Regions from separate parts of the Streptomyces sp. NPDC046909 genome, predicted to be linked through region 4. Evidence: riboswitches for the same ligand, from Rfam matches in the RefSeq annotation. Region 4 holds a riboswitch; each other region holds the start of a gene.
What was found. Region 4 has a riboswitch for cyclic di-AMP ahead of ABZ928_RS31595 (NlpC/P60 family protein). Riboswitches for the same ligand answer to the same signal wherever they lie in the genome.
Positions count from the first base shown of each region.

Region 1: it holds a riboswitch for cyclic di-AMP, as region 4 does, so the genes downstream of both, ABZ928_RS13630 (transglycosylase family protein) here and ABZ928_RS31595 (NlpC/P60 family protein) in region 4, are expected to answer to the same signal.
Region 2: it holds a riboswitch for cyclic di-AMP, as region 4 does, so the genes downstream of both, ABZ928_RS07175 (LysM peptidoglycan-binding domain-containing M23 family metallopeptidase) here and ABZ928_RS31595 (NlpC/P60 family protein) in region 4, are expected to answer to the same signal.
Region 3: it holds a riboswitch for cyclic di-AMP, as region 4 does, so the genes downstream of both, ABZ928_RS13080 (M23 family metallopeptidase) here and ABZ928_RS31595 (NlpC/P60 family protein) in region 4, are expected to answer to the same signal.

Region 1 is NZ_JBEYXC010000004.1:118,196-120,386, forward strand. Features, by position in the region: gene eno (phosphopyruvate hydratase) at 1-311, opposite strand, end outside; gene ABZ928_RS13630 (transglycosylase family protein) at 616-1,305, opposite strand; cyclic di-AMP (ydaO/yuaA leader) riboswitch at 1,309-1,487, opposite strand; gene ABZ928_RS13635 (transglycosylase family protein) at 1,682-2,191, opposite strand, start outside.
Region 2 is NZ_JBEYXC010000002.1:643,271-645,461, reverse strand. Features, by position in the region: gene ABZ928_RS07180 (alpha-galactosidase) at 1-860, shown strand, start outside; cyclic di-AMP (ydaO/yuaA leader) riboswitch at 1,167-1,344, shown strand; gene ABZ928_RS07175 (LysM peptidoglycan-binding domain-containing M23 family metallopeptidase) at 1,349-2,191, shown strand, end outside.
Region 3 is NZ_JBEYXC010000003.1:912,164-914,354, forward strand. Features, by position in the region: gene ABZ928_RS13075 (PP2C family protein-serine/threonine phosphatase) at 1-831, shown strand, start outside; cyclic di-AMP (ydaO/yuaA leader) riboswitch at 1,034-1,192, shown strand; gene ABZ928_RS13080 (M23 family metallopeptidase) at 1,204-2,191, shown strand, end outside.
Region 4 is NZ_JBEYXC010000010.1:228,214-230,404, reverse strand. Features, by position in the region: gene ABZ928_RS31600 (ScyD/ScyE family protein) at 1-680, opposite strand, end outside; cyclic di-AMP (ydaO/yuaA leader) riboswitch at 952-1,124, shown strand; gene ABZ928_RS31595 (NlpC/P60 family protein) at 1,133-2,191, shown strand, end outside.

The DNA.
Region 1 (2,191 bases), on a different contig from region 4:
TTGTCGGTGGCGTCCAGGTCGAACATCGCCTGGTCGATCAGGCGCTGCTCGGTGGCGTCGTAGCCGACCAGCTCCGGGCCGATCTGCTCGATGACGGCGAGGACGGCCTTCTCGACACCCTTGCCCTGGTAGCGGTTCGGGTCACCGTCGCGGAGCTCGATGGCCTCGAAGGCACCGGTGGAGGCGCCGGACGGAACGGCGGCACGACCCGTGCTGCCGTCGTCGAGGCCGACCTCGACCTCGACCGTGGGGTTGCCTCGGGAGTCCAGGATTTCCCGGGCTACGACGACGTCGATGGACGGCACGAGCATCTCCTTCTTGGATGTGACGCGGCTACGGCACTACCGCAGCGGCTCTGCGAGACGAGCCTAACCGGCTCCGGGCGATCGGCCACCGCGTGGACCGCCCCGTGGACAGAACCGATCGTAAATTGTTTCTGAACGGAACAAAGACGCTTCCGGAAACCCGGCACAAAAAAGCCCCGCCCCGGTGCGTACGGGGGAACACGCACCGGAGCGGGGAGCCCGTGGGGACGGGGGGACCCTCACGAGGCCTTCAGTATGAGGACCACGGATGTGAGGGCGCTGTGGTTCAGCTGGGTCTTGCCGGTGCCTCTTACTTGAGGTGCAGCTGCTGACCCGGGTAGATGAAGTCGGCGTCGCTGACGATGTCCTTGTTCAGCTTGAACAGCTTCTGCCAGCCGCCCTTGACGTCGTGCTCCTCGGCGATGGAGCTGAGGGTGTCACCCTTGACGACCTTGTACTCGCCGTCGCCCTTCTTGACCTTCTTACCGGTCGGGGTGGTGACGGTCTTCTTCGCGGTCGTGCGCTCGGAGGAGCGGGACGTCGACTGCTCGGAGGAGCGGGTGCTGGTGCCGCTGTCGCTCGACGAGCTGGAGGAACCGCTGGAGGAGCTGCTGCTGCCGGTGTAGGTGGCGCCGGACAGGCCCACACCGCAGGTCGGCCAGGCACCCTTGCCCTGGGAGGCGAGGACCTTCTCGGCGATCTCGATCTGCTGCGCCTTGGTGGCCTGGTTCGCGGTGGAGGCGTACGCCGTGCCGCCGTACGCGGCCCAGGTCGAGGCGGAGAACTGCAGACCGCCGTAGTAACCGTTGCCGGTGTTGATGGACCAGTTGCCGCCCGACTCGCACTGGGCGACGGCGTCCCACTCGGAGGCGGTGGCGGCGGAGGCGTTGCCGGCCGCCATCAGCGGGGCGGCTATCGCGACACCGGTGACGCCGGCGAGCGCGGCGGCGCGGGTGGCCTTGGACGGACGGCGGTGCTTGCCCTTGCCGGAAAACAGCATGGTGGATCCCCTCACCGACGCCTGCGAGGTGAGCTGTCGGGTTCGGGCCGGTTGAGTTGCCCGGCCGCGCGTCGGGGCCTCTCGGCCCACTGCGCGGCTTCACCCCGAGCCGGACCAGCGTGAACTGCTGGGCCCGGCACTTACCTTGGGTCCCCCGCTCCTGCCTACGGCGCTTGACGCGACGACTGTTCCCGTACGGCCGCTGGCAGGATTCGGCGTTGCGGCAGCCGGGGCTCGTGGTGACGAGCGGTGTTGACCGTAGACACGGAACCCGGGGGATTTCAAAGACGATCAGGGCTTCTGAGACTCATCCCACACTTTCGCCAAACCGGACATTTACTGCGAAGTGCGGCGCGAACTCCCGTGCTTTTTCGCCCTATTCGGTACCGAGTACGAGGGTCTGACCGGGCATGATGTCGCTCGGGTCGGCGCCGATGACCTGCTTGTTCTCGGCGTAGAGCCGACGCCATCCGCCGTCGACGTCAAGGGAGTCGGCGATGGAGGCGAGGGTGTCACCGGAGCGGACGGTGTACGAGCTCTCGTCGGCACTCGCGCCGCGGTGCTTGCCGGTGCCGGTGCCGGCGCCGGTGCGGGCGTCGGCGTCGGCGCCGCTGTCGGTCGCGAGGGCGCCGGTGTCAACGAGGGCCGAAGAGCCGCCCTCTTGCCATGAGTTGTCCGATTCGTCAGCATCCGTCTCTGCTGTGGGTGAGCCGTCGGACGGCTGTGAGTTCTCGGCGCCGGGGTCGGAGGTGTCCGACTTGGCGGAGTTGTCCGCTTCGGTGGATGCGGAAGGCGAAGGGGTCGCGTCGGTGGAGGACGCGTCGGACGACCCGGAGGACGAGCCCGAGGACGAGGACGAGTCAGGCGATCCAGATGAACCGGAGGA
Region 2 (2,191 bases), on a different contig from region 4:
AGCGGACGGAGTTCCGCAATCAGCTCGTACTGAACCTGGCCCGCGAGGACGTCCAGGAGTACCTCTGGGAGCGGCTCGACACCCTGCTCTCCTCCGCCCCCGTCGACTATGTGAAGTGGGACTTCAACCGCTGCTTCACCGATGCGGGCTGGCCGGGTGAGCCCTACCCGCAGCGGCTGTGGGTCGACCATGTGCGCGGCTTCTACGCCCTCCTGGACCGGTTGCGGGCGGCTCACCCGGGCGTCGCCTTCGAGTCCTGCTCCGGCGGCGGTGGCCGTATCGACCTCGGGGTGCTCAGCCGTACCGACCAGGTGTGGACCTCGGACAACACCGACCCCTTGGACCGGCTCGCCATCCAGCACGGCTTCAGTCAGATCCACCCCGCGCGCGTGATGGCCGCCTGGGTCACCGACAGCCCCAACACCCAGCTCAACGGCCGGGTGAGCTCGCTCAAGTTCCGGTTCGTGAGCGCCATGGCCGGGGTGCTCGGGGTCGGCGGGGACCTCTCCGAGTGGAGCGAGGAGGAGCTGGCCGAGGCGGGGCAATGGGTGGGCCTCTACAAGGAGATCCGGCCCCTGGTGCAGCGCGGCGACCTCTACCGGCTGCGGCCCCCGCGCGGCGGGCTCAGTGCGGTGCAGTACGTCCGCGGGGACGAGGCCGTCGTCCTCGCCTGGCTCCAGGCGCAGAGCTACGGCGAGCCCGTCCCGGCGCTGCGGCTGCGCGGGCTCGACCCGGCAGCGTCGTACGAATGCCTTGAAACGGGCGAAATTCACAGAGGTGCGGTATTGCTGCATCACGGACTTCGGGTTGGATTGCGGGGCGACTTGGATGCGGCAGTTCTCCGACTGCGTCGCATCTGAGTCGTCTGTCCGAATTGGTGGCTTCCTTCGCCTTCCTTCACCTTCATTCCAACTCGCTCTGGAATAAAGGAAGCTGTGAAAACGGCACGTGAGGAGCGTCATATCCGTGACCGTCCGTCGCCCGTCATGTTCACGTAATTCCCGTGTTTTCCCAAGGGTTTTGCGGGGCGGGCGGCGGGCTGAATTCACACAGGGTGACCGGTAATTCTCACAAGGGATCAAGAGGAACGCATTTCTCTGGAACCTCTCGCTTGTCCCTTTGCGTCTTCCTCGCTTACGTTCGCCACCAATCCGGACGGACGCCCAATCCTGCCGCCGCCCGGTGCCCGCACAACTCACCCGTGAACGGCAGGAGCGGGGGACCCACAGGTACAACCGCCTGTTCCGGTCTCCGGAACGGCTAGGGGTTAAGCCGCACTTCGGTGCGGCCGGACATCTCCAGTCCGCACCCGACAGCTCACCTCGTAGGCGCCGGAGAGGAATTCGCCATGCCCGCGAAGGGTAAGCACCGCCGTCCGAAGACCCAGCGCCTCACTCGCTCGATCGCCGTCGCCGGCACCGGCGGAGCCGCACTCGCCCTCCCGCTGATGGGTGCCGCAGGCGCCCACGCGGCCACCTCGCAGTCCGTTTCGGAAAAGGCCGTCCAGTCCCTTCCGGCCGCCGAGAAGACGGCGACCGAGAAGAAGGCCGCGGAGAAGAAGAGCGCCGCGAACACCGCGACCGTGCGCACCTATTCGGTGCGGGCCGGTGACTACCTCTCGAAGATCGCCGACGAGCAGAACGTCAGCGGCGGCTGGAAGAAGCTCTACTCGGACAACCGCGAGGCCGTCGGCTCCGACCCCTCGCTGATCCACCCCGGTCTGAAGCTCACCCTCGGCAAGAAGGCCGCGGCGAGCACCGACAAGTCGGCGAGCACGGAGAAGTCCACGAGCTCCGGGAAGTCCACGAGCGCCGAGAAGTCGTCGTCCTCCTCGTCCGGCTCGTCCTCCTCGAACACCACGAGTGCCACCCAGAGCAGCGAGTCGACCGGCACCAGCAGCTCCAGCGGCTACACCCTCCCCGTGACCGGCGCCACCGTCGGCACCGCCTACCACACGGCGGGCAGCATGTGGTCCAGCGGCTACCACACCGGTGTCGACTTCGTCGTCCCGACCGGCACCTCGCTGAAGGCCGTGGCCGCGGGCACCGTCGTCTCCGCCGGCTGGGGCGGCGCGTACGGCAACCAGGTCGTCATCCAGCTCGCCGACGGCTACTACGCCCAGTACGCCCACCTGTCCTCGCTCTCGGTCTCGGCCGGCCAGACCGTCACCGAGGGCCAGCAGATCGGCCTC
Region 3 (2,191 bases), on a different contig from region 4:
GCCGGTCTCGCCGCCGTCCTCAACCGGGTTGTGCGCCGCGGGGACCAGCGGCTCGCCTCGCAGCGCGAGATCGCCGAGGCCGCCCAGCGGGCGGTGCTGCCCGAGCCGGACGAGCGGATCGGCGGGTTCGAGATCGCGGTGCGGTACGAGGCCGCGCAGAAGGACGCCTTCATCGGCGGGGACCTGTACGCCGTGCAGGACAGCCCGTACGGGGTGCGGCTGGTGGCCGGGGACGTGCGCGGGAAGGGCATGGGGGCGGTCGCCGCGGTCGCCGTCGTCATCGGGGCGTTCCGGGAGGCCGCCGAGCAGGAGAAGACGCTGGAGGCGGTCGCGGGGCGCCTTGAGCGGGCGCTGGCGCGTGAGGGCACGCGGCGCGAGGGGCTGGACGGCTTCGAGGGGTTCACGACCGCCGTACTCGCCGAACTCCCGCACGGCGACGGGCTCGTACGGATCGTCAACCGCGGCCATCCGCCGCCGCTGCTGCTCTGTCCCGACGGGGCCGTGCGGCCGCTGCCCGCCGCCGAGCCCGCGCTGCCGCTCGGCATGGGCGAGTTGGGGAGCTGGCCCGACCGGGCGGAGGAGGCCGGCTTCCCGGGCGGGGCCACGCTGCTGCTGTACACCGACGGGCTGTCCGAGGCGCGGGACCGGCACGGGGAGTTCTACGATCCGGCGGCGCGGCTCGCGGGGCGGACCTTCCGTGCCCCGGGGGCGCTGCTGGCCACGCTCGTCGCGGAGGTCCGCCGGCACACCGGGGGCGGCGCGACGGACGACATGGCGCTGCTCGCCGTACGGCGGTCACGCGGGGTGAGCGCGCGACCGCCCTCCGCATAACAACTGACATACCGTCAATGGCTGTGAGGTTCCTGAGATTGTGGCGGCGCTGGGTCAACTCGCCCGTTTTTCGCCGCTCATGGCCCGTACGTCCAGCCGAAAATCGTTAATGATCAAGCGGAACAGCTTGGAATACCCAGGCCGGGTCTATTAACGTTCGATAACGCAGCGCGGTCGTCCCAGCCGTCACAAGAGACGGCTCCGTGCTCACGCGCTTAATCCCGCAAGGGAGCCGGGGAACCATCAACCCTGGGGTGAATCGCGCGAACGCCGCCGTGAACTCACGGCAGGTATACGCGCGTAGGAGACCTTCCTGCTCCGAACCCGTCAGCTAACCCGGTAGGCGAGAAGGAAGGAAAGGAGCACGCCCACGTGGCGTCAAACCGGCCTGCCCCCGAGGCCCCGTACGTGCCGAGCCAGCGCACCTCCACCGATGTCTTCGGCTACGGCAGCTACCACCACGACGAGGGCCCCCGCGAGGAGTGGAACCCCACCGAGGAGTCCCTCCGGCCGGCACGTGGCAAGCACCGGGTCGCCAAGCAGCGCGGCAACGGATTCGCCCGCAGCTCCACCGTCCTGGGCGTCGGTGTCATAGCCGCCGTCGGCGGGGCCGGCATGGCCAGCGCCAACACCGGCAAGCCGCCGGTCTCCATCTCGATGCCCGACCTGCCCAGCGTGGGCGGCGTCTTCGGCGGCGAGGACGAGGCCCCGCAGGGCTCCGCGACCGCGCTCAGCGACCTCGCCTCGACCGCCACGCAGGACCGGACCGAGGGCGCCTCGGACGCGGGTGAGACGCTCCGCAACCGGATCATGGCGCAGGCCGAGAGCCAGCAGACCCAGGTCGACAGCAAGGCGCAGCTCGCCACCCAGACCGCCCTCGCCGACGAGACCGCGAAGGCCGAGGCCGCCGCGCTGAAGAAGGCCGCGGACGACGCCGCCGAGGCGAAGAAGGCGGCGGAGAAGAAGGCCGCGCAGGAGGCCGAGGCCAAGCGTCTCGCCGAGCTCGCCAAGCAGTACACGCTGCCGACGTCGTCGTACACGATCACCTCGACCTTCGGTCAGGCCGGCTCGCTGTGGTCCTCCGGCTACCACACGGGTCTCGACTTCGCGGCTCCCACGGGCACGCTCATCAAGGCGATCCACAGCGGCACCATCACGGAGGCCGGCTGGGCCGGTTCCTACGGCTACCGCACGATCCTCACCCTCGACGACGGCACCCAGCTGTGGTTCTGCCACCAGTCCTCGATCAGCGTCAGCGTGGGCCAGAAGGTCAGCACGGGCGATGTGATCGGGCGCGTGGGCGCGACGGGCAACGTCACCGGTGCGCATCTGCACCTGGAGGTCCACCCGGGCGGGGCGG
Region 4 (2,191 bases):
GGGAAGACGGTGAAGGGGCGGGCCTTGCCGTGCGGGGAGACGACGACCAGGTCATTGCCGGCCGCGTCGGCGACGATCTCGCGGCCGTCGGGGAGGGCGAGGACGGCGTACGGGTTGGACTCCAGGGCCGCCTTGTGGGGGTTGTACCTGAGCTCCACGGCGGTGATGTCGGCGGCGATCTCCGCGGTGCCGTGATCGCCGTTCTGTTCGACGCGGAGCAGCTTGCCGAGCTTGTTCCAGGGCGGGGTCGTGGGGACTCCGGCCTCCGGCGGGGCGAAGGTCTCGACGCCCCAGAGCTCGCCCCAGCGGGCGGAGACGCCGTCGACGCCGGTCGCGAAGCCGCCGTCGGGGGCGGCGCCCGAGGGCAGGCCCCGTACGACCCGGTAGTGCTGCCATGCGCCGCCGTCCCAGTAGATCTTGGTGACGGCGGAGGAGAGGCCGATGCAGGTCTCGCCCTCGGGGCCCTCACCGATGCACTTCTTGCCGCCGCGGCCGGCCTCGGCGACGTACACGTTCCCGTCGGCGTAGGACAGCTGGCGCGGGTTGTCGAGGCCGGTCGCGATGACGCGGACGACGGGTTTGGCGCCGCCGTGACCTCCTGAGGCTGTCGCGGGTGCGATGCCCGCGGTGGCGGCGAGTGCGACTCCGGTGGCGACGACGAGTGACGTACGGGTCTTCATGGCCGTATCCCTCCCACCCACGGGGTGCGTCCGCGGGTCGACTGGAAGGTAGCGGCCATAAGCGGGCGGACGGCTCTACTCCGTAACACTCGGGTCAAAATACGCACAACTCGCCGCAGATCCTTCCGGATTGACCACGCCGAGCGAGGGGCTGACCAAAGGTCACGAAAATGTATCGGGCCTATCGGACATCAACCTTCACAGGGGCCACACCAGTTGGCTACCGTGCCGGACAGGCCGTACGACCTCCACCGGCGAACCTCGCCGGGCCGCGCGGCCTCCGCTCAATCCGGTACGCCCCTGGGGGCGCCCGGAGCCGGGGACCCACACCGACCTTGGGGTGAATCGGCCCGACTCCCTTCACGGGAACGGCCGTAGGGCACACCTTCCGAACCACCCGCCCGAACCCGACAGCTAACTCGGTAGGCGGAACATGGAAGGAGTCGCCACCCTTGGCGTCGCACCGCAAGTCGCCGCCGGCGGGTACGCGCGTAGCAGGCATACGCACCCCCGCCCTCGCCACGGCCGCCCTCACCTCCGTGGCCCTGCTCTCCCAGACGGCCACCGCAGCACCCTCGACCGATGACAAGCCGAGCATCGAGGAAGTCGAGAAGAAGGTCGACGATCTCTACCGCCAGGCGGAGTCGGCGACCGAGAAGTACAACTCGGCCAAGGAGAAGACCACCAAGCAGCGCAAGGAGGTCGACACCCTCCTCGACGACGTCGCCCAGCGCACCCAGAAGCTCAACGAGGCCCGCGAGGAACTCGGTTCCTTCGCCGCGGCCCAGTACCGCACCGGCGCCTCCGCGCCCGACACCGCGACCTTCCTGCTCGCGGACACCCCGCAGGACTACTTCGACCAGACGCAGCTGATGGGCCGCATGACGGACCGTCAGAAGGGCGCGGTCGACGACTACATCACCGAGCAGTCCGCGACGATGAAGAAGCGCCAGGAGGCCACCGAGAGCCTCGCGACGCTCACCGAGTCGCAGAGCGACCTCAAGACCGCCAAGGCGACCGTCCAGCGCAAGCTCTCCGACGCGCGCGAGCTGCTGTCGCAGCTCACCGCCGAGGAGAAGGCCCGGCTCGCGGCGATCGAGAAGCGGAAGCAGGAGGAGGCCGCCCGCAAGGCCGCCGAGCTGGCGAAGCAGCAGGCGGCCGAGCAGAAGGCGGCGGAGGAGGCGGCCGCGGCCGAGGAGGCGGCGAGCGGCTCGTCCTCCGGGACCTCCGGCTCCTCCTCCACCTCCACGGACTCCTCGTACGCCACGAAGGCCGACAAGGCCCTCGCCTTCGCCCGCTCCCAGATCGGCAAGCCGTACGTCTGGGGCGCCACAGGGCCCGACTCCTACGACTGCTCCGGCCTCACCCAGGCCGCCTGGAACGCCGCCGGCATCTCCCTCCCCCGCACCACCTACGACCAGGTCGACTTCGGCACCACGGTCTCCCTCGCCAACGCCCGGCCCGGCGACCTCGTCTTCTTCTACGACGACGTCAGCCACGTCGGCATCTAC